3 regions of the Enterobacter sp. WI-ESBL-E8 genome follow, and region 2 is predicted to be linked to each of the others. Evidence: predicted binding sites of a transcription regulator. Region 2 holds the regulator's gene; each other region holds the start of a gene.

The links. The regulator PhoB, encoded in region 2, activates phosphate uptake and scavenging genes when phosphate is short. The targets are predictions, from matches to a motif close to CTGTCATAAAACTGNCNNAT.
Positions count from the first base shown of each region.
Region 1: ACWHWP_RS03250 (esterase-like activity of phytase family protein) is a predicted target of PhoB. The motif match lies at 5,286-5,305, and genes of this name have one in related genera.
Region 3: uvrB (excinuclease ABC subunit UvrB) is a predicted target of PhoB. The motif match lies at 3,479-3,498, and genes of this name have one in related genera.

Region 1 is NZ_JBRWXJ010000001.1:670,823-678,471, reverse strand. Features, by position in the region: gene ACWHWP_RS03270 (helix-turn-helix transcriptional regulator) at 1-185, shown strand, start outside; gene ACWHWP_RS03265 (carbon starvation CstA family protein) at 377-2,530, shown strand; gene ACWHWP_RS03260 (YbdD/YjiX family protein) at 2,627-2,830, shown strand; gene yjiA (GTPase) at 2,841-3,794, shown strand; gene ACWHWP_RS03250 (esterase-like activity of phytase family protein) at 3,882-5,240, opposite strand; gene ACWHWP_RS03245 (YfaZ family outer membrane protein) at 5,651-6,196, shown strand; gene ACWHWP_RS03240 (NAD-dependent succinate-semialdehyde dehydrogenase) at 6,365-7,649, opposite strand, start outside.
Region 2 is NZ_JBRWXJ010000001.1:1,054,273-1,061,921, forward strand. Features, by position in the region: gene sbcC (exonuclease subunit SbcC) at 1-3,062, opposite strand, end outside; gene sbcD (exonuclease subunit SbcD) at 3,059-4,264, opposite strand; gene phoB (phosphate response regulator transcription factor PhoB) at 4,452-5,141, shown strand; gene phoR (phosphate regulon sensor histidine kinase PhoR) at 5,163-6,458, shown strand; gene brnQ (branched-chain amino acid transporter carrier protein BrnQ) at 6,868-7,649, shown strand, end outside.
Region 3 is NZ_JBRWXJ010000001.1:1,449,074-1,456,722, reverse strand. Features, by position in the region: molybdenum cofactor riboswitch at 1-10, opposite strand, end outside; gene yvcK (uridine diphosphate-N-acetylglucosamine-binding protein YvcK) at 237-1,145, shown strand; gene uvrB (excinuclease ABC subunit UvrB) at 1,232-3,247, opposite strand; gene ACWHWP_RS06920 (ABC transporter ATP-binding protein) at 4,000-4,722, shown strand; gene bioD (dethiobiotin synthase) at 4,685-5,386, opposite strand; gene bioC (malonyl-ACP O-methyltransferase BioC) at 5,379-6,134, opposite strand; gene bioF (8-amino-7-oxononanoate synthase) at 6,118-7,275, opposite strand; gene bioB (biotin synthase BioB) at 7,272-7,649, opposite strand, start outside.

The DNA.
Region 1 (7,649 bases), 380 kb from region 2:
AGGACGGCGTCACGCTGCGCTGCCAGGCGGCGCACGAGAACCAGATCCTGCCGCTGCTGTTCTACTGGCTGCCGAATATCCAGATTCTGGAGCCGAGCTGGCTGAAGGAGAAACTCATCAGGACGCTGGAGGGCTATCTGGCCGTGGAACGCAACCCGAATAATCAAGTGATCTCAATCACATAATTTTCCCCACCGGCGGCGAGCCGAAACCGCTCGTCGCCCCCTTTGACCGCTCACCCGGTACTTTCAACCACTCATTCATTTACCTTCCTTTACACGCGCGTGGATCTGGCACGATCGCTCCAGCATTAATCAATACCTCCTCACAACGAACCCTGACCCTTTTTTCTTTACATAAAAAACCAGGTCTTACTATGGATACTAAAAAACTACTGAAGCACGTGCCCTGGGCCTTACTCGGGATCCTCGGCGCTTTTTGTCTGGCGGTTGTCGCATTACGCCGGGGCGAACACGTAAGCGCCCTGTGGATCGTGGTCGCGTCCGTTTCCGTCTATCTTGTGGCTTATCGCTACTACAGCTTGTACATCGCGCAGAAGGTCATGAAGCTCGACCCGACGCGCGCCACGCCGGCGGTCATTAACAATGACGGCCTGAACTACGTGCCAACCAACCGCTACGTGCTGTTTGGTCACCACTTTGCCGCTATCGCCGGTGCAGGCCCGCTGGTCGGCCCGGTGCTGGCCGCGCAGATGGGCTACCTGCCGGGTACCCTGTGGCTGCTCGCCGGCGTGGTGCTGGCGGGTGCGGTGCAGGACTTTATGGTGCTGTTTATCTCTTCTCGCCGTAACGGCGCGTCTCTGGGTGAGATGGTCAAAGAAGAGATGGGCCGCGTGCCGGGGACTATTGCCCTGTTCGGCTGCTTCCTGATCATGATCATCATCCTCGCGGTGCTGGCGCTGATCGTGGTGAAAGCGCTGGCCGAAAGCCCGTGGGGTGTCTTCACCGTCTGCTCTACCGTGCCGATTGCGCTGTTCATGGGGATCTACATGCGCTTCCTGCGTCCGGGACGCGTGGGTGAAGTGTCGGTGATTGGTATCGTGCTGCTGGTGGCCTCCATCTACTTCGGCGGCGTGATTGCGCACGACCCGTACTGGGGACCGGCGCTGACCTTCAAGGACACCACCATCACCTTCGCGCTGATCGGTTACGCGTTTATCTCCGCGCTGCTGCCGGTCTGGCTGATTCTGGCCCCGCGTGACTACCTGGCGACCTTCCTCAAAATCGGCGTGATCGTCGGTCTGGCGATCGGCATCCTGGTGATTAACCCGGACCTGAAAATGCCGGCAGTGACCCAGTACATCGACGGTACCGGCCCGCTGTGGAAAGGCGCCCTGTTCCCGTTCCTGTTCATCACCATCGCCTGCGGTGCGGTCTCTGGCTTCCACGCCCTGATTGCCTCCGGTACCACGCCTAAGCTGCTGGCGAACGAGAAAGACGCGCGTCTGATCGGCTACGGTGCCATGCTGATGGAGTCCTTCGTGGCGATCATGGCGCTGGTTGCAGCCTCCATTATCGAACCGGGTCTGTACTTCGCGATGAACACGCCTCCAGCAGGCCTGGGCATTACCATGCCAAACCTGCACGAGATGGGCGGTGACAACGCGGCGCTGATTATGGCGCAGCTGAAAGACGCAAGCGCACACGCGGCGGCGACCGTCAGCTCCTGGGGCTTCGTGATTTCGCCTGAGCAGATCATGCAGACCGCGAAAGACATCGGCGAACCGTCCGTGCTGAACCGCGCCGGTGGCGCACCGACGCTGGCCGTGGGTATCGCACACGTGTTCCACAAGGTGCTGCCGTGGGCGGACATGGGCTTCTGGTACCACTTCGGTATTCTGTTCGAAGCGCTGTTCATCCTCACCGCGCTGGATGCGGGTACCCGTGCGGGCCGCTTTATGCTGCAGGACCTGCTCGGTAACTTCGTGCCGTTCCTGAAGAAAACCGACTCTCTGGTCGCCGGTATTCTCGGTACCGCGGGCTGCGTTGGCCTGTGGGGCTACCTGCTGTATCAGGGCGTTGTCGACCCGCTCGGCGGCGTGAAGAGCCTGTGGCCGCTGTTCGGTATCTCTAACCAGATGCTCGCAGCCGTTGCTCTGGTACTCGGTACCGTGGTCCTCGTGAAGATGAAGCGCACCAAATACATCTGGGTTACCGTGGTGCCCGCGCTGTGGCTGCTGCTCTGCACCACCTGGGCGCTTGGCCTGAAGCTGTTCAGCGCCAACCCGCAGCTGGAAGGCTTCTTCTTCATGGCCAACCAGTACAAAGAGAAGATTGCCGCAGGCGGCGCGGATCTGACCGCGCAGCAGATTGCCAACATGAACCATATCGTGGTGAACAACTACACCAACGCGGGTCTGAGCATTCTGTTCCTGGTGGTGGTGTACAGCATCATCTTCTACGGCATCAAAACCTGGCTGAAGGTGCGTAACGCCGAAGGTCGTACGGATAAAGAAACCCCGTACGTGCCGGTGCCGGAAGGCGGCGTGAAGACCTCTTCACACCATTAAAACAATGGCGGGTGGCGCTGCGCTGACCCGCCCTACAACGGTACTGTAGGCCCGGTAAGCGTAGCGCCACCGGGCTTTTTCTTATCAGGACACGTTATGTTTGGTAACTTAGGCGAAGCAAAAAAATACCTCGGTCAGGCGGCGAAAATGCTGATTGGCATTCCGGACTATGACAACTACGTTGAGCATATGAAGACCAACCATCCGGATAAGCCGTACATGACCTACACCGAATTCTTCCGCGAGCGTCAGGAAGCGCGCTACGGCGGAAGTGGAGAAGGCGGCGTCCGCTGCTGCTAAAGGAGAGACCATGACCCCGATTGCCGTTACCCTGCTGACCGGTTTCCTCGGCGCCGGTAAAACCACCCTGCTGCGCCACATCCTGAACGAGCAGCACGGCTTCAAAATCGCCGTCATCGAAAACGAGTTCGGCGAAGTCTCCGTTGACGACCAGCTGATTGGCGATCGCGCCACCCAGATCAAAACCCTCACCAACGGCTGCATCTGCTGTACCCGCTCTAACGAGCTGGAAGACGCCCTGCTGGACCTGCTCGACAGCCGCGATCGCGGTGAAATCGACTTTGACCGTCTGGTGATCGAGTGCACCGGCATGGCCGACCCCGGCCCGATTATTCAGACCTTTTTCTCGCACGAGATTCTTTGCCAGCGCTATCTGCTGGACGGCGTCATTGCCCTGGTCGATGCGGTCCACGCCGACGACCAGATGAACCAGTTCACCATCGCCCAGTCTCAGGTGGGCTACGCTGACCGCATCCTGCTGACCAAAACCGACGTGGCGGGCGAAAGCGTTAAGCTGCGCGAGCGCCTGGCGCGCATTAACTCCCGCGCGCCGGTTTACACGGTGACGCACGGCGATATCGACCTGTCTCAGCTATTCAACACTAACGGCTTTATGCTGGAAGAGAACGTCACCGCAAAACCGCGCTTCCACTTTATGGGCGATAAGCAAAACGACGTGGCGTCGATTGTGGTGGAACTGGACTACCAGGTGGACATCAGCGAGGTGTCCCGCGTCATGGAGAACCTGCTGCTGTCGTTTGCCGACAGGCTGCTGCGCTACAAAGGGATGCTGTGGATTGACGGCGAACCGAACCGCCTGCTGTTCCAGGGCGTACAGCGCCTGTACAGCGCCGACTGGGACAGGCCGTGGGGCGATGAACCGCCGCACAGCGTGATGGTGTTTATTGGCATCCAGTTGCCGGAAGAGGAAATTCGGGCGGCGTTTGCAGGGCTGAAGAAATAACCGCTATGCATCCCCTCTCCCCATAAAATATTGCCTGCACAGACGGCCCCCTCTCCCTGTGGGAGAGGGCTGGGGTGAGGGGGAAACTTATTTCACCGCCTCCGGCAACGTCACAATCCACAACTCGCTGTCAGACTCCGGCTTCTTCAGCGGCTTCACGCTGAGCGTGGTTTCAACCGGTTTATCATCAAGTGTCAGCTTGCCTTCCGCGTTCACCCGGTAATCCTTGAGCTTCTTGCCCTCGACCGGGTTTTGCATCGCCACCTTCACGCCAAAGTCGTTATCGTTCGCCACCGCAAGCGTTTTGCTGTCGATCAGCGCCAGCCCTTCGGCCTTTTCCTGCTGCCAGCCAAGGGCGCGCAAATCGACGACCTGGGATTTAGACGCAAGGGTAATGCCGCGCTGCGCCAGGGTTTTCTCATCATCAAACTCCGGGTATTCGCCCGGCTTGTCGAAGGCGCTCAGGTCGCTCGCCTTGCTAAGATCCACCTTGTAAATCAGGTTACGCATCCCGTCGTTTTTATCGCTTCCCTGCTCAATCAGCAAGATGTGCTGGTCATCGAGCGCCACGATGTCGCCGATTTTGGCGTCGCTATTTTTGTCGTAGGCCGCGCTGTCGATGGGGTAACCGTACATCGCGGTTTTCCCGGTCGCCGGGTCGAAGCTCACCAGACGCGTAAACAGCGCCTGCTTTTTGCTCTTACCGTCGATATCCAGCGTACTTTGTACGGCGGCGATAATGCGCCCGTCCGGCATGCGGGTCAGGCCTTCAAAGCCACGGTTCGGCTGGCGCCATTTGATGATGTTTGGCAGACCACCCGCGATGGATTTCTCCCCTTCTGCCGCCTGCGGCCCGTGGATCGCCAGGATCTTCCCTTGGCTGTCGACGTTAATCAGGAACGGGCCATACTCATCGCACAGCCAGTATCCGCCTTTGCCGTCCGGCGTGATGCCTTCCGTGTCCAGCCCGCGGTTGTCCCCCTTCAGCGTCTTTAACGTGTCGCTGAATGCCACTTCATTGGTGGAGCCAATCACGCCGCTTTGCAGCGGCAGCCCGTTAATTTCGCCTTTATCGTCATGCAGCGGGCGGGCGTCAGTGGCCTCTGCTTTGCCGTTCTGAACGCGGATGGTCATCAGCAGCGGCGCGAAATCCGGCGTGACAAAAATTTTGGCTTCGTTTTTCCCGCTTTTTGGCGCATCTGCGTTCGGACCGCGATCGGTCACGGTTGCAAAGGTCAGAGCATCGCCCTGCTTGCCCGTAAACAGCAGGCCAGAACCAATGCCGACAGGGAGTCCATGCGGGAACGCATCGGCAAATGCGCCGCTGTAGCTCACGTGCGAGCCTTCGGGGAAGCTGACGACATAGCGTTCAGCCGTAGGCTGTGCCGCCAGGCCAGAGAAAGAGAGCGCACAACCGATAAGCACAGGAATAATTTTTCTTTTCATATTGTTAGCATCCAGTAAGTGAAGCCAACACCGTAATGAAGAAACGTGTCAGAAAAATGACACGGAAGGGACGCTAAATAACGCAGCGGCGCGTATAGCCCTCTTCAGAAATGTAAACTTACGTCTTTATCTATGACAACTGAAACACTTTTGGAAATTATTAGAAACTTAATTAATTCATTTCAAATCGCTTTTTTCTCCTCGTTCAAACGTCGTTTAGCAAACTGTTTAAACTTTTCCTAAACGTGAATTTAATTGCCATTGACGGGTCGCCAAACAAACAATTTAGCAACAGATGAAAATTAAATAGCTAACAAAATCAGCATAAAACCGCGACATGCCTCACATTTGCAGTCATAAACATCCGTTGTTAAGGTGCCCTCAGATTAATTTGATAACGAGGAACACTCATGAAAAAGCTTAACGTACTTATCCTTTCCGCTCTGACCGCGGTATCTGGCTCCGCACTGGCAATGGGCGGCAGCATTGAGCAGGGTAAAAACTTTACCAACCTGAATGTGGAAATGGGTAAATCTACCTCCGGCCTGTATACCGAAGGCAACTGGCTGAAAAATACCGATGACGGCACCACGACCGGTGGCGTAGGTGCTGGCTACAACTTTGAAGTCGGCCCGGTGATGTTGAACGCAGGCGCTAAGGCTCTCTACGTTGGCCCGAAAAAAGGCGATAACGGCGTGGCGTTCCCAATCGGCGGCGGCGTGAACGTTGCTCTGACCGACAGCATCAAGGTCTTCGGCGAAGGTTACGTTGCGCCAGACGGGCTGAACAACAGCGTGAAAAACTATGTTGAAGCTAACGGCGGCGTAAGCTGGACCCCAATCAAACCGGTTACGCTGAAAGTGGGTTACCGCCACGTGAGCGTTGACGGCAAAGATGGTCGTCCAAACCACACCCTGATTGACGGTGCGTACGTGGGCGGCGGCGTGAGCTTCTAAGGCTGTATTACGCCCGGCGGCGCTACGCTTGCACGGGCCTACAATGAACTGTGCAATCTATTGATACTATTGCACATTGTAGGCCGGGTAAGCGCAGCGCCACCCGGCAAGAAAGGGTATAGTACTCTTCATGGAAAACCTGCCGGTTGGCAGGTTTTTTATTACCTCTTACTTACGCACCACCACCAGCTTCTGGTTTACAAACTCTTTGATCCCCAGGTCCGACAGCTCGCGTCCGTAACCGGAGCGTTTCACGCCGCCGAACGGCAGCTCTGGCGCAGTATCGGTGAGCCAGTTGATGTACACCATCCCTGTCTCGATCCGCGACGCCATTTTCTTCGCGCGTTCGATATCCTGGCTGAACACCGCGCCGCCCAGGCCGTAGTGGGAATCGTTCGCCAGGGCAACCGCCTCGTCGTCGCTTTTCACGACGTACATCTGCGCTACCGGGCCGAAGAACTCCTCGAAGTACGCCGGGTTGTCGCGCGAGATATTCGTCAGGATCGTCGGCTCGAAGAAGCTCCCGTCGCGCTGCACCGGCTTGCCGCCATAGTGCAGCGTCGCGCCGTTTTTCACCGCCTCGTTAACCTGTTTGGTCAGCGTTTCCAGCGCATCTTTAGAGGACAGCGGCCCCAGCGTGGTGCTTTCATCCAGCGGGTCGCCAATCTTCACCTGCTTAAACGCCTCGGTGAATTTGCTCAGGAAGGCATCTGCAATTTTCTCGTGCAGGATAAAGCGTTTCGCCGCGGTACAGACCTGCCCGGCGTTGTTGAGCCGCGCGTTAACGCCGATCTTCACGGCTTTATCAAGGTCGGCATCGTCCAGCACCACGAACACATCGTTACCGCCCAGTTCGAGCGTAGATTTCTTGATGTGCTTCGCCGCCTGCGCGGCCACGACGCTGCCGGCTTTTTCGGAACCGGTCAGCGCGGCACCCTGTACGCGATCGTCAGCGATGATGTTCGCTACCTGATCGGACGAGATAAACAGGTTAGTCCACGCCCCTTCCGGCGCCCCCGCCTCGCGCACCAGATGGGCAAAGGCCTCGGCGCAGTGCGGGACGATGCTGGCATGCTTCGCCAGCACGGGGTTACCCGCCGCCAGGTTCGGTGCCAGAACGCGCATCAGCTGGTAATAGGGGAAGTTCCATGGCTCAACGGCCATCAGCACGCCGATGGGGTGATGCTCCACCCACGCTTCCCCAAGTTCAGATGGGTACTTCACCGGGGCCAGGAACTGCTTCGCGTTGTCCGCATAGTAGCGGGCGATTTGCGCACACAGCCTCACCTCGCCGCGGCTCTGTGCGATGAGCTTACCCATCTCCTGGCTGGCGATTTTAGCCAGCTCCTCGGTGCGCTCGTCGATCAGGTCGGCGAGCTTATGCAGCACCGGCAGACGCTGGCTGATGTCGCCTTTCGCCCATTCTGAATGGTAGAGCGCATCGGCCGCCTTC
Region 2 (7,649 bases):
ACCGGAATGCGCTCCTTCATCGCCTCAACGTGGCTGATCACGCCGATGGTTTTCCCGGTGGCGTTCAGCGCGTCGAGCGCATCCAGCGCGGTATCCAGCGTTTCGCTGTCAAGCGTGCCGAACCCTTCATCCAGGAACAGCGAATCGATCCGCGTTTTGTGACTCACCAGATCGGAAAGCGCCAGCGCCAGCGCCAGGCTGACCAGGAAGCTCTCGCCGCCGGAGAGCGTGCGGGTATCGCGAACCGCATCCGCTTGCCAGGTATCGACCACTTCCAGCTCCAGCGCGTCACTGGCCTTACGCTGTAGCAGATAGCGCCCGTGCAGGCGGGTAAGCTGCTGGTTGGCGAGCCAGACAAGATTGTCCAGCGTCAATCCCTGAGCGAACTTGCGGAATTTGTCGCCGGTGCTGGAGCCGATAAGCGCGTTCAGATACCCCCAGTCGTCTGCCAGACGCGCGGCCTCTTCAATTTGCTGCATTAGCGCCAACTGGTGCTGCCGGTTATCGCTGTCCTGCTTAAGCTGCTGACGGATCTCGCCCTGATGGGTGGTGTTCTCACGAAGCCGCTGCGCCAGCTGCTGCAGCTGGATTTGCAGAGTGGGAGCGTCGGCGTCGAGCCCTTCCGGTCGCAGTGCCAGGTGAGACTGCAGCTGTTGTTGAGCTTGCCCGCACAGCGTCGCGGCCTGCTGTAGCTGGTTTTCCAGCGACTGTTTCAGCTGTTCGAGATGACGAAGCGTCGGTTCATCCAGCAGCGCGGCAAGAAACGCGTCCCGGTCGGCAAAACAGCTGGCTGAGAGCGCCGCGGTGAATTGCGTTTGCGACTGCTGCAGGCGCTCCTGCTCCAGCGCTTCCTGCTGCTGCTGCGCGGTGAGCTGGCTTTGCAGCGACACGCATTCGTCGTGGATGGCGCGCCAGTCATCAGGAATAGCCGGTTCGGCCTCTTCGCTGTGCGTTTCCGGAAGCGCGTCGAGCAGCGGCTTCAGGGCGTTCATACGTTCCAGAAGCACGCCGTGCTGCGTTTGCTTCTCTTGCCACTGCGCGAACTCGGCTTCACGGGCGTGCAGCCAGGCGGCTTCATTACCCTCTTCAGGTACGTTAAGCGATAGCGAGAGCAGGGTGTGTTCCAGCGCCTGGCGCGCGGCCGCCAGCTGCTGCTGATACTGTCGTTCCTGCACTTCCTGCTCGTTCAGCTGGTTTTGCAGGGTCAGACGCTGGCTGAGCTGATAAAGCTGGTGCTCGTAGCGTTCCTGCTCGTTCATCCATGGAGCGATATCTTCCTGAATATTCAATGCGATATTCAGGGACGCGCAGACTTCCTGCCACTCTTTAGTGAGCGCTTGCTCTTCCTGAGCCAGGGTCTGCGCTTCGTCTGTCTCACGCTGGATCTGCTGCGTCAGGGCATTAACCTGTCCCAGCACCAGCAGGCCTTCCTCTTTGAGTGAGGCGACCTCTTTTTCCAGGGCGTCGCGGCGGCGCTGGTTTTCCGTCAGCTCAAGCGACCGGTATGTCTCCACGGCGGGATGTTCGCTTGCGCCGCACAGTGGGCAGGGTTTGCCCGCCTCAAGCTGCGAACGATAATGTTCCAGCTTTTTGATTGTCGCTTCGGTTTCGCACAGCGCTTTCAGGTCCAGATAGTGCTGGTTTTTCTCTTTGTACTGCTGGCGGCGCAGCGCCAGCGTTTCATTGAGCTTACCCTGTTCCGCCTGCGCTTTTTGCAGACTTTCCGAATTCTGAAGCAGGCGCTTTTGCAGCGGCTGATAGCGGGCATGAAGCGACGTTAGCCGCTGGCGCAGCGTGCGTGACCGGGACTGCTGCTCGAGTGCCGCGCTGACCTCGTCCGCCGTCAGCGTCAGCGCATTTTCCGGCATCTCTGCCAGCTTGTTGCGTAATTCACGCATCCGCGCAGCAAGCGAGGCTAACTGCGTTTTATCGCGGTTAAGCTGCGAGAACTGCGCGCGCCAGCCGGCAATCTCCTGGCCCAGCAGGCGATAACGCTCGTGCTCCGCCAGCCACTGCGCCAGCGCCGTCAGTTCGGTCTGTAGCTGCTCGTGGTTACGCAGGGCGGTGGTGCGGATCCGTGCGCGCAGCACGGTTTTAGCTTGTAAGCGAGTATTTACTTCGACAATTCGCTGCTGCGTTTGCGTCAGGCGCGCGGTTTGCTCCTGCTGATGCTCCCAAAGCGGTCGAAGCTGGGCGGCGGGCTGGGCAAGCTGGAGTTTTGCCAGCTCAGGCGCTGCGTCCGTCAGTGCCTGCTGCGCCTGCTGCTGCATCGCGGTGACGCGCTGTTGCTCGCGTACAAGCTCATCGTGGCGCGTAAGCCACTGAAAATCTCTCTGTTGGCTTTGCTGCTGTACCAGCAGGCTTTTCTCTTCGTCAGTAAGTGCCTGCAAACTTTGCTGTAACTGCTGCTGTTGCTCTTCGCTCAGCAGCACGACGCCTGCAACCTGCGCCTCGCACTTTTCAAGCATGCTGCGGGCTGCTTTATGTTTCTCAAATACCATGGCGGAAATCTGGCCGTAGATCTCGGTGCCGGTCAGCTCTTCCAGCAGTTCTGCACGATCGCTCGGTTTGGCATTGAGGAAGGCGGCAAATTGCCCCTGAGAGAGCAGCATGGAGCGGGTAAAGCGGCCGTAGTCCAGCCCGGTGAGCGCGGCGGTTTGCTCCAGCTTATCCGTCACTTTGTCGGCCAGGATTTTGCCATCTTCGCAGCGCGCCAGCTCCACGCGCGGTGCCTGCAGGTTGCCGTCAGGCTGATTGCGCGCCCGGTTCTGGCTCCAGAAGGCGCGATAGGCCGTGCCTTTCACCTCAAACTCCACTTCGGCCAGACACTCGGCGGTGTCGCGCGTCATCAGGTCGTTTTGTGCCTGAGAGACCTTCTGCAGGCGTGGGGTTTCGTGATAAAGCGCCAGGCAGATGGCGTCGAGCAGGGTGGTTTTGCCTGCTCCGGTCGCGCCGGTTATAGCAAACAGCCCGTTGCTGGCAAAGGGTTCAGCAGTAAAGTCAATTTTCCACTCGCCCTTGAGAGAGTTAAGGTTTTTCAGGCGCAGGCTCAAAATTTTCATGCGTTTTCGTCCTCATCATCGAGCGCATGCAGGGCATGGGTGAACAGCTCGCTAAGCCTTTCACGCTTCGCGTCGTCTATCTCCTCCTGCGAGAGCCTGCGTTCAAACACCTCTTCTACCCTCAGCTCGCTGAGGGTTTCGCGCCGGGCGCTGAGCAGAATTTTCTCGCGCTGTTCGCGGCTGCGGCGGACCAGCAACACCTCAACCGGCAAATCTTCGGTCAGCGCCTGGATTTTTCGCTGCATATCGTGCAGGTAGTCATCGGTGGTGATTTCGATATCCAGCCAGACGGGAGGGTTAAGCGCCGCGCCGCGCCACTGCTCAAGCTGGGCGGTAATGGCGTCAAGATCGCCTTTCAGCACCGCCAGCGGCTGGGTGACCGGGACTTCCAGCGTCTCGACGGCGTGAAGCTTTCCGTCGGAAAAACTCACCAGATGCACGGATTTGGCTTTGCCCGTTTCATCAAAGCTGAGCGAAAGGGGCGATCCGCAGTAGCGGATGTGCTCGCAGCCGCCGATAACCTGCGCGCGGTGGATATGCCCGAGCGCGATGTAGTCGGCTGGCGGGAAGTTTTGCGCCGGAAAGGCGTCCAGCGTGCCGATATAGATGTCACGTACGGCGTCACTTTTACTGGCCCCGACGGTGGTGAGGTGCCCGGTCGCAATCACCGGAATCGGCTGTTCGCCGCGCAGAGCGCAGGCTTCGGCGTGCTGCTGGTGATAATAGTCGGTGATGGCCTGTAATAAATGTTGCTGTTTTTCCGCCCCCGACAGCCCCGCCTGGCTTTGCACGATGTCCCGCGGACGTAAAAACGGTATCGGACACAGCACCGCCCCCGGCGTACCGTCGCGTTTTTTCAGGATCTGCGGGGCGTGCCCGGCGCTGGCGACAACGGTGGTATTGAGAAATGCCAGGATGTCGCGGGATTCATTGAGCGTCGCGACGGAATCATGGTTGCCGGCGACAATCACCAGATGACAGCCGGTTTGCTGGAGATTCACCACGAAGCGGTTATACAGTTCACGCGCATAGCTGGGGGGAGAACCGGTATCAAAGATGTCACCCGCCACAATTATCGCGTCCACCTCGTGCGTCCGGGCCGTTTCCAGCAGCCAGCCCAGGAACGCTTCATGTTCAGCCGCACGGCTTTTGCTGTAAAAATTTTGACCCAGATGCCAGTCCGAGGTGTGAAGTATGCGCATAGCTGATCCGTGGCAAAAAAGAGAAAGCCGGATTATAAACCTTCAGAGAAGGGAAAATAACCGCTGTAATAAAACAACGGTTTGCCCGTTATCGTGGTACTGTTTTTCATAAATCTGTCATAAATCTGACGCATAATGGCGCCGAATTACAAACTTGTAACTTAAATAAGATAAGACAGGGCAAAGTATGGCGAGACGTATTCTGGTCGTAGAAGATGAAGCTCCAATTCGTGAAATGGTGTGCTTCGTGCTCGAGCAAAATGGCTTCCAGCCGGTTGAAGCGGAAGATTATGACAGCGCAGTGAACCAGCTAAATGAACCCTGGCCCGATCTGATTCTGCTGGACTGGATGTTGCCCGGCGGCTCCGGACTGCAGTTTATCAAACATCTGAAGCGTGAAGCGCTAACACGCGATATACCGGTGGTGATGCTCACGGCGCGCGGTGAAGAAGAGGATCGCGTGCGCGGTCTGGAGACCGGCGCGGACGATTACATTACCAAACCGTTTTCACCAAAAGAGCTGGTGGCCCGCATTAAAGCCGTGATGCGCCGTATTTCGCCGATGGCGGTGGAAGAGGTGATTGAGATGCAGGGGCTGAGCCTTGACCCCACCTCACACCGCGTGATGACCGGTGAAAATCCCCTCGATATGGGGCCTACGGAATTTAAGCTCCTGCACTTCTTTATGACGCACCCGGAACGCGTTTACAGCCGCGAGCAGTTGCTGAATAACGTCTGGGGAACTAACGTGTATGTCGAAGACCGGACGGTTGACGTCCATATCCGCCGCCTGCGAAAAGCGCTGGAACTGAGCGGCCACGATCGCATGGTGCAGACGGTCCGCGGCACGGGTTATCGTTTTTCTACCCGTTTCTGAACAATGACAGGAGTGTGACGCGTGCTGGAACGTCTGTCATGGAAAAGGCTCGTCTTTGAACTGATCTTATGCTGTATTCCGGCCTTCATTCTGGGGGCCTTTCTTGGACATCTGCCGTGGTTTCTGCTGGCGTCGGTCACCGGGCTGCTGATCTGGCACTTCTGGAACCTGCTGCGCCTCTCCTGGTGGCTGTGGGTTGACCGAAGCATGACGCCGCCGCCGGGAAGCGGCAGCTGGGAGCCGCTGCTGTACGGTCTGCATCAGATGCAGATGCGTAATAAGAAGCGTCGCCGCGAGCTGGGAAGCCTGATTAAGCGTTTTCGCAGCGGTGCGGAATCGCTGCCGGATGCGGTCATTTTGACCACCGAAGAAGGGACCATCTTCTGGTGTAACGGCCTGGCGCAACAGCTGCTGGGCCTGCGCTGGCCGGACGATAATGGCCAGAATATCCTCAACCTTCTACGTTATCCCGAGTTCACGCTGTATCTGAAAAAACGTGATTTTACCCGTCCGCACAATCTGAAGCTCAATAACGGTCGCCATCTGGAAATCCGCGTGATGCCCTACAGCGATAAGCAGTGGCTGATGGTGGCGCGCGATGTCACCCAGATGCACCAGCTGGAAGGGGCGCGCCGCAACTTCTTCGCGAACGTTAGCCACGAATTACGAACCCCGTTGACCGTGCTTCAGGGCTACCTGGAGATGATGCAGGAGCAAACGCTTGAAGGGGCGCCGCGTGAAAAAGCGCTGCACACGATGCGCGAGCAAACTTACCGAATGGAAGGCCTGGTGAAGCAGCTGCTGACGCTCTCGAAGATTGAAGCGGCACCCACACTTGCGCTGAATGACACCATTGACGTGCCGATGATGCTGCGGGTAGTGGAGCGTGAAGCGCAGACGTTAAGCCACAAAAAGCACCACCTGACCTTTGAGGTCGACAGCGCGCTGAAGGTGCTGGGCAGTGAAGATGAACTGCGCAGCGCCATCTCCAACCTGGTGTATAACGCGGTGAATCATACGCCGGAAGGGACGGAAATCCTGGTGCGCTGGCACCACAGCCCAACGGGAGCCGAATTTAGCGTGGAGGACAACGGGCCGGGTATCGCACCGGAGCATATTCCGCGTCTGACCGAGCGTTTCTACCGCGTGGATAAAGCGCGATCGCGGCAGACGGGAGGAAGCGGCCTGGGGCTCGCGATTGTTAAGCACGCGGTGAATCACCATGAAAGCCGTCTCGAAATCCAGAGTACGCTGGGCAAAGGAACCCGCTTCAGCTTCGTTATCCCGGAACGATTAATTGCCAAAAAGATCGCCTGACAGCAGGTGTGTCATTTTACCTTTCCACGGGTCAGCGTCAGCTGGCCCGTTTGCTTTGCAGTCAAGCGAAACGCGGATGAATTTTATACGGCTGTCTGTTTTTTGTTCGCATGATTAGCCATGGGTTTTTCTTATAAATAGCGTATTATGCTGGTGCGTATTTTCATGATGGCATATTGTTCTGGTTTTACGATCCCTCCTTGCCTTTAAACGTTATAAGCGTTTAAATTGCCCCCCAGATACTGTCAGACCGACTGTATTTGCGTGGTAAATCGAAAAACTATTCTTCTCCACGCCAGGACGGGAGCATTTCCCGCTGAAATTGAGCAAGTTTTCGGCTGTATCGTCCCGTCAGGGAAGCCGGAAATCTCAATGTTTTCAACACCACATCCACAGGCAGTAAGGTTTTATGACCCATCACTTAAAATCGCGTGACATCATCGCGCTGGGCTTTATGACATTTGCGCTGTTCGTTGGCGCAGGCAACATCATTTTTCCTCCAATGGTTGGCTTACAGGCGGGTGAACACGTCTGGACCGCCGCGTTTGGTTTCCTGATTACTGCCGTGGGCCTACCGGTACTGACCGTCGTCGCGCTGGCGAAAGTCGGTGGCGGCGTGGATAGCCTCAGCACCCCTATTGGCAAAGTGGCGGGTGTGCTGCTGGCAACCGTCTGCTATCTGGCCGTTGGCCCGCTGTTCGCAACTCCGCGTACGGCGACCGTTTCCTTCGAAGTGGGTATTGCTCCCCTGACCGGTGACGGTGCGATGCCGCTGTTTATCTACAGCCTGATTTATTTCGCGATCGTGATTCTGGTTTCCCTCTATCCGGGCAAGCTGCTGGATACCGTGGGCAACTTCCTGGCTCCGCTGAAAATTGTGGCGCTGATCGTACTGGCGGTGGCTGCCATTGTCTGGCCTGCCGGCCCGATTAGCGACGCGATGGACGCCTATAAAAACGCCGCGTTCTCTAACGGCTTTGTGAACGGCTATCTGACGATGGATACGCTGGGCGCCATGGTGTTTGGTATCGTTATCGTTAACGCCGCGCGTTCCCGCGGTGTGACCGAAGCGCGCCTGCTGACCCGCTATACCATCTGGGCTGGCCTGATGGCCGGCGTGGGTCTGACGCTGCTGTATCTGGCACTGTTCCGCCTGGGTTCCGACAGCGCCATGCTGGTCGATCAGAACGC
Region 3 (7,649 bases), 390 kb from region 2:
TGTTTTCAAATTTGAAAACGTGGTTATGGCGATAGTAGCGCGTAAATCAACTCTTCGCTATTCTCGCTTAACGCTATATAAACAACTACATAACGACATAATTGTGTATTTTCACTACAGAATACGCAAAAACAGCATCTTCGCATTGATATGCGTCATTTTGCGTCCGGTGAGGCATCGTCTTTTAGGGGTAGTTAGGGTAGTGTTACGCACATTGAACGTGATAAGGAATGTGTATGCGCAATCGCACTTTTGCGGATCTTGACCGTGTGGTCGCACTCGGCGGAGGCCACGGTCTGGGCCGGGTGATGTCCTCTTTGTCTTCACTCGGCTCAAGGCTGACAGGGATCGTGACCACAACGGATAACGGCGGCTCTACGGGGCGCATCCGACGTGCAGAAGGGGGTATCGCCTGGGGCGATATGCGCAACTGTCTGAACCAGCTGATTACCGAACCGAGCGTTGCATCTGCAATGTTTGAGTACCGTTTCGGCGGTAACGGCGAACTTTCCGGGCATAACCTCGGAAATTTAATGCTTAAAGCTCTGGATCACCTGAGCGTGCGCCCGCTGGAAGCCATCAATTTGATACGAAATCTCCTGAAAGTGGATGCGTTCCTTATCCCGATGTCTGAGCAGCCGGTCGATCTGATGGCCATCGACGCGGAAGGTCATGAAGTTTACGGCGAGGTGAATATCGATCAGCTCATTCTGCCGCCGAAAGAGCTGATGACCTACCCAAGCGTTCCCGCCACGCGCGAAGCGGTTGAGGCCATTGCTGAAGCGGATGTGATCCTGATCGGTCCGGGCAGTTTTTACACCAGCCTGATGCCTATTTTGCTGGTGAAAGAGCTGGCCCAGGCGCTGCGCCGCACCCCTGCCCCGATGGTCTACATCGGTAACCTGGGGCGCGAACTGAGCCCGGCAGCCGCAAGCCTGTCGCTGGCGGACAAGCTGAGCCTGATGGAGCAGTACGTCGGGAAGAAAATTATCGACGGCGTGGTGGTGGGGCCTAAAGTCGACGTGTCCGGGATTGGGGATCGTCTGGTGGTGCAGGAGCCGCTGGAGGCCAGCGATATTAAATATCGCCATGACCGCCATCTGCTGCGCGAAGCGCTGGAGAAGGCGATTCAGGCGCTGGGTTAACAACCCCCGGTGGCGCTGCGCTTACCGGGGCTACAAGGGGCACTTAACCCGTAGGCCCGATAAGCGCAGCGCCACCGGGCAAGAAGCTACGATGCTGCAATAAACAGATCCCGCAGCTGATGGAGCTGGTCGCGGATCTGCGCCGCCTCTTCGAACTCCAGGTTCTGCGCGTGCTGCATCATCTGCCCTTCCAGCTCGTGGATTTTCTGCTGCAGCGCTTTCGGCGTCAGCACGACGGTATCTTCTTCCACCACTGAACGCGCCTTGCCGCGGCCTTTCGCTTTGGTTTTGGCAATGTTCTGACCCAGTGCCAGAATATCGACCACCTTCTTGTTCAGCCCCTGCGGGGTAATGCCGTGCTCTTCGTTGTAGCGCTGCTGCTTCTCGCGACGGCGCTCCGTTTCGCCAATCGCTTTCGCCATCGACGGGGTGATTTTGTCACCGTACAGAATCGCTTTCCCGTTGACGTTACGCGCGGCGCGGCCAATGGTCTGGATCAGAGAGCGTTCAGAACGCAGGAAGCCCTCTTTATCCGCATCCAGGATCGCCACCAGCGAGACTTCCGGCATATCCAGACCTTCTCGCAGCAGGTTGATCCCCACCAGCACGTCAAACTCGCCCAGACGCAGGTCGCGGATAATCTCCATTCGCTCCACGGTATCGATATCCGAGTGCAGATAACGCACCTTCTCGCCGTGCTCTTCGAGGTACTCGGTCAGGTCTTCCGCCATGCGCTTGGTGAGCGTGGTTACCAGCACGCGCTCGTTGATGGCGGAACGGGCACGGATCTCGGAGAGCAGATCGTCCACCTGCGTCGCCACGGGACGCACCTCGATAATCGGGTCCAGCAGCCCGGTCGGACGCACCACCTGGTCAACCACGTCCTCGCCGGATTTCTCCAGCTCGTAGTTCCCCGGGGTCGCCGACACGTAGATGGTCTGCGGGGCCAGCGCCTCGAATTCTTCAAACTTCATCGGGCGGTTATCCAGCGCCGACGGCAGGCGGAAGCCGTACTCCACCAGCGTCTCTTTACGCGCGCGGTCACCGCGATACATCCCGCCAATCTGCGGGATAGTGACGTGGGATTCATCGATCACCAGCAAACCGTCTGCCGGAAGATAGTCAAACAGCGTCGGCGGTGGCTCGCCCGGCCCGCGGCCGGAGAGGAAACGGGAGTAGTTTTCGATGCCGGAGCAGTAGCCCAGCTCGTTCATCATCTCCAGATCAAACTGGGTACGCTGGCTCAGGCGCTGCTCTTCCAGCAGCTTGTTGTTGGCCAGCAGCACCTTACGGCGGTCTGCCAGCTCCACTTTAATCTCTTCCATCGCCTGCACGATACGCTCGCGCGGCGTCACGTAGTGCGTTTTCGGGTAGATGGTGAAACGCTGAATCACCGACTCAATATGTCCCGTCAGCGGGTCGAACAGCGAGAGGCGTTCGACCTCTTCGTCAAACAGCTCAACGCGCAGCGCCATATCGTCCGATTCCGCCGGGAAGATGTCGATCACTTCACCGCGTACGCGGAACGTCCCGCGCTGGAACGCCTGGTCGTTACGGGTGTACTGCAGCTCCGCCAGACGGCGCAAAATCGCCCGCTGGTCGATGATCATCCCCTGCGTCAGGTGCAACATCATCTTCAGATACAGATCCGGGTCGCCCAGACCGTAGATAGCGGAAACCGACGCCACGACGACCACATCGCGACGCTCGAGCAGCGCCTTCGTGGCTGAAAGACGCATCTGCTCAATGTGCTCGTTTACCGAAGCATCTTTCTCAATGAAGGTGTCAGAGCTCGGGACATAGGCTTCGGGCTGATAGTAATCGTAGTAGGAGACGAAATACTCCACCGCGTTGTCCGGGAAGAACTCTTTCATCTCGCCGTAAAGCTGTGCGGCCAGGGTTTTGTTGGGCGCCAGCACCATCGTGGGGCGCTGCAGGTCAGCGATCACGTTGGCGATGGTAAACGTTTTGCCGGAGCCGGTTACCCCCAGCAGCGTCTGGTGTGCCAGCCCATCTTCCAGCCCCTCTTCCAGACGGCGGATGGCCTCGGGCTGATCCCCCGAAGGACGGAAAGCAGAATTCAATTTGAACGGTTTACTCATGGGCGACAACCTGATGACGTTATAAGCGGCAGGTGAGTAATTTTACTCGTTGTGGCCAGGAATGCCAGTAAAAAACACTGGATGAAAAACCAGTAGCATGTCACGATATTTAGAGTAGCGCCTGAATGATTAGCGCGATAGCGGCCAAAATTTGGACTGTGACAACATAAAACACCAGTCAGGACAGGTTATCCCCAGAACTTTTTCTTTTTTAACATTTGTCAAGCCAGGTAATGATAGTTTTATGGCAACGGGTGACACTTTCATGACGGGAATTGCTTTTATCTAACCAGTTAAATTATAAACGATATTTTCTAAAGCCGCGTTTCGCGCCAATTTGGGCGAAAGCCGCGTCGCCTCTCGCTTATCGCGTGTTTTCTAACTCTAATGCACATGGTTATCCACAGGAATAGTGGATAACTGCTTCCAGCCCATGCAGACAGGCGCTCGGCAAATTCCCGGATTTTCCCACGAACCGGCAGGAAAAAATTTTTATAGCTATTTTTTGATGATTAACAGTTGAGTCATTCATAACCAACCGATGAGATATTGCTCACATTTTCATCATTTCTGACCCTGCACCACAACTCACCACCGCCGGCACCGTCGATGTGCAATCCCTCTGGTTTTACACCGCTCTCCTGTGACTTATTCCTAAAAAAGTCGCTTTTTTAGTCACTTTGCACTTTCTGGCAGGGGTTTTGCACAATCCAGAACGTGCCTCACCTACACACATTTTTAAGGAGAGAAAGATGTTGAGTCTGCGTGCAGTGAACCAGTTTTACGGAAGCCAACATACGCTATGGAACGTGGATTTAGATTTTCCGCAAGGGATGTGTACAGGCGTCGTTGGCCTGCCGGGCATGGGGAAAACCACCCTCATGAATTGCATCGCCGGAAAAGTGCCCGTCGAAAGCGGCACCATCATCTGGCATGAGGCGGGCGCGCCGCCGCGTGATTTGCTAAGCCAGGTGCCAGAACAGCGTTCAGGGCCGGGGATAGGCTATGTCCCGCAGGACAGGCGGATCTTCTCCCAGCTGACGATTGAGGAGAATTTGCATATCGCCATGCGGGCGATGGGCAAGCCCGACCCGGAAGCGAAAAGTGAGGTGTATGACCTGTTCCCGGAACTCTACGCGCTGCGTCAGACTCGGGGCAACGCCCTTTCGCCAGACGACCAGTACCAGTTGGCCCTGGCCAACGCGCTGGTAAACCGTCCGCGGATGCTGATTCTGGACGAGCCCCTGCACGGCGCAGGCCACGGTTTCGCGCATAAGCTGGGACAGCTGCTGGTGCGCTTAAACCGAGAGCTGGGGATGACGGTGCTGCTGGCTGAACAGCAACTGTCGTTTATTCGCCGGGTGGCGGATCGTTTTTGCATGCTTTATCGCGGGCGTAACGTGGCCCAGGGCCACGTTAACGAACTGGACGATGAGCTTATTGCCCACTGGATGTCGCTGGAAGCAAGGCGCTGAGGTCAAGATAGCGCCCGGTTTCGGCACGTTCGGCATCCTCCGCAAGCCACGGGATCTCCCCGAGGAATGGGGCGGGAAGAACCCGCTTGAGCGTTGCCAGGTACTCCTGATGCCGCTTGCCGGGGGCAACCACGTCGTTGGCTATCCAGCCCGCCAGGCGCAGTCCTGCCTGCGAAACGGCCTGCGCGGTCAACATAGCATGGTTGATACAGCCGAGCTTCACCCCTACGACCAGAATGACCGGGAGCTGCTCGCGTTGCACCCAGTCAGCAAACGTCTGCTCCTGCGAGAGCGGCGTAAACCAGCCGCCTGCGCCCTCCACCAGCACCCAGTCCGCCTGGCGTTCCAGCGCGCGTAATCCGGCCGAGAGCACGGTGAAATCAATCGGACGACCTTCGTCGGCGCTGATGATATGCGGCGACGTCGGCTCGGCAAAGGTGTACGGATTCACCGCTGAATAGGCGAGCTCAAGCGTGCTGTTCCGCTGGAGCGCCAGCGCGTCGGTGTTGCGTAACCCTTCCGCCGTCATCTCGCTGCCGGAAGCAACCGGCTTATACCCGGCGGTGTTTTTCCCAAGCTTTCGCGCCGCCTGAAGCAGCGCGGCGCTGGCAACCGTTTTACCCACTTCCGTATCCGTTCCGGTGACAAAATAGCGTTCAGTCACGTTCGATAACCCCATGAAAAAGTTGATAAGAGAGCGGGAAATGTCCCCGCGCCTGCGGCCAGGCCTGCTCCAGACGCTGCAGTTGACCCCGGGTGAGCGGTTTTTTCTCGCGTCCGGTATGCAGATGCGTGGCGCCAATCCCCTTCAGCGAGCGCATGGCGCTGAGCGCGTCGCTGAAATTGAGGGTGATGGTCTGCATCGCGCTGCGATAGCGCCGGCCTGCCAGCGCCTGCGTGACCCGCTCGTGTGATAAAAACCGGTTGGCGTGCGGCTGGCGATCTACCGCCCTCCAGGCCTGATTCAGCTCCGGTAACGAGCTTTCCAGCAGAGTGGTAAACGCCACGCTCCCGCCCGGACGCGCCACGCGGTAAAGCTCGCTTAAGGCCTGCGGCAGGCTGCTGCACCACTGCACGGCGAGATGGCTCCAGACCAAATCAAATTGCGCATCCGCCAGCGGAATCGCTTCGATATCACCGACCAGATAACGGTGCGCAGCCTGCTGCTGACGTGCCTCCGCAAGCATGTCGGATGACAGGTCGAGAGCCGTAACCTGGCCTCCCGCTTCGCGCCAGTAGCGGCTATTCCCGCCGGGACCGCACCCGGCGTCAAGCACCTGGGTAAAGCGCGTCTCGCCAAGCAGCGCCAGCAGCCCCTCTGCGCTCTGGCGCTGAAGCTCATCGTGTTGTGAATAGCTGCGCGCGGCACGGCCAAACGCCGCCGCAATGGCCTGCTTATTGACGGGCGACATTCAGCGCCTCCAGAAGGGCATCAATATCCTCTGCTTCGTGCGCCGCCGTGAGCGTCAGGCGCAGGCGGGCGGTACCCGGCGGCACGGTGGGCGGACGAATGGCCGTCACCCACATCCCCCGCTCGCGCAGCGCGTGCGCCAGCGTGAGCGCCAGGCTGTTTTCACCGACGATCGCCGGCTGGATCGCGCTCTGCGAATCGGTGCTCAGGAAGGGAAGCTGTGCCAGGCCCTGACGAAAACGCTGGATATGTTCCGCCAGACGCGCCCGGCGTTCATCGCCTTCTGCGCTGCGGATCACCGCCAGGGACGCTGACAGCGCCACGGCCTGCGCGGGCGGCATGCTGGTGCTGTAGATCAAATGCCGGGCAAACTGCAGCAGATAATCGGCGACGGGTTCGCTGCACAGCACGGCGGCCCCGCTCACGCCAAAGCCTTTGCCGAAGGTGACAACCAGCAGCTCCGGCTTCACGTTTTGCAGATGCGCGCTGCCGCGCCCTTCGTCGCCCATCACGCCAGTGCCGTGGGCATCATCAACCAGCAGCCAGGCGTTTTGCCGCTTTGCGGCGTCGTGCAGCGCGGCAAGCGGCGCGCTGTCGCCATCCATGCTGAACACCCCTTCCGTGACCACCAGCTGCTGCCCGTTACAGGGTTTATCCAGCAGCGCAGCGAGTTGCCCCGCATCGTTATGGGCGAAGCGGCGCAGCTGAGCCGGGCTTAAATTTGCCGCCTCCAGCAGGGAAGCGTGGCTTAAGCGGTCGGCGACAATGCGGTCGTCCTTGCCCATCAGGGCTGCAATGACCGCCTGATTGGCCGCAAAACCCGAGATAAACAGCAGCGCGCGCGGGTAGCCCAGCCAGTCGGCAAGCTCCTCCTCCAGCGCCCGGTGCGCCGTGGTGTATCCGCTGACGTGCCCGGAGCCGCCGCTGCCCACGCCGTACCGCTCCGCGCCCTGCTGCCAGGCGCGGATAATGGCCGGATGCTGGCTCAGCCCGAGATAATCGTTGCTGGAGAAGTTACAAAACCGCCGGTTCTCACGGGTAAGAAAACGGCCTGCGCCGTTTTCGACTACCCTGCGTACGCGAAACGCCTCTGCCGCCCGCCGCTCGTCGAGCGCGGAATGGATACGTGCCTCCCAGGTCATACGGCTGCCGCGTTGTAGAACTGGTCGGTGTCGGCGTTAAAAATCTGCTGCTCCAGCTGCTGCTGTTGCTCGTTATCGCCGGTCAACACCCCGGTCTGATGTGGGTTCAGCCCCAGCTTGCGGAACAGCTGAACGTCTTTGTCCTCTTCCGGGTTCGGCGTGGTCAGCAGCTTGCAGCCGTAGAAGATGGAGTTGGCCCCGGCCATAAAGCACATCGCCTGGGTCTGCTCGCTCATCTGTTCACGGCCCGCAGAGAGGCGAACGTACGAGGTCGGCATCATGATGCGCGCCACCGCGATGGTGCGGATAAAGTCAAACGCGTCCACGTCGTCGTTATCCGCCAGCGGCGTGCCTTTGACCTTCACCAGCATGTT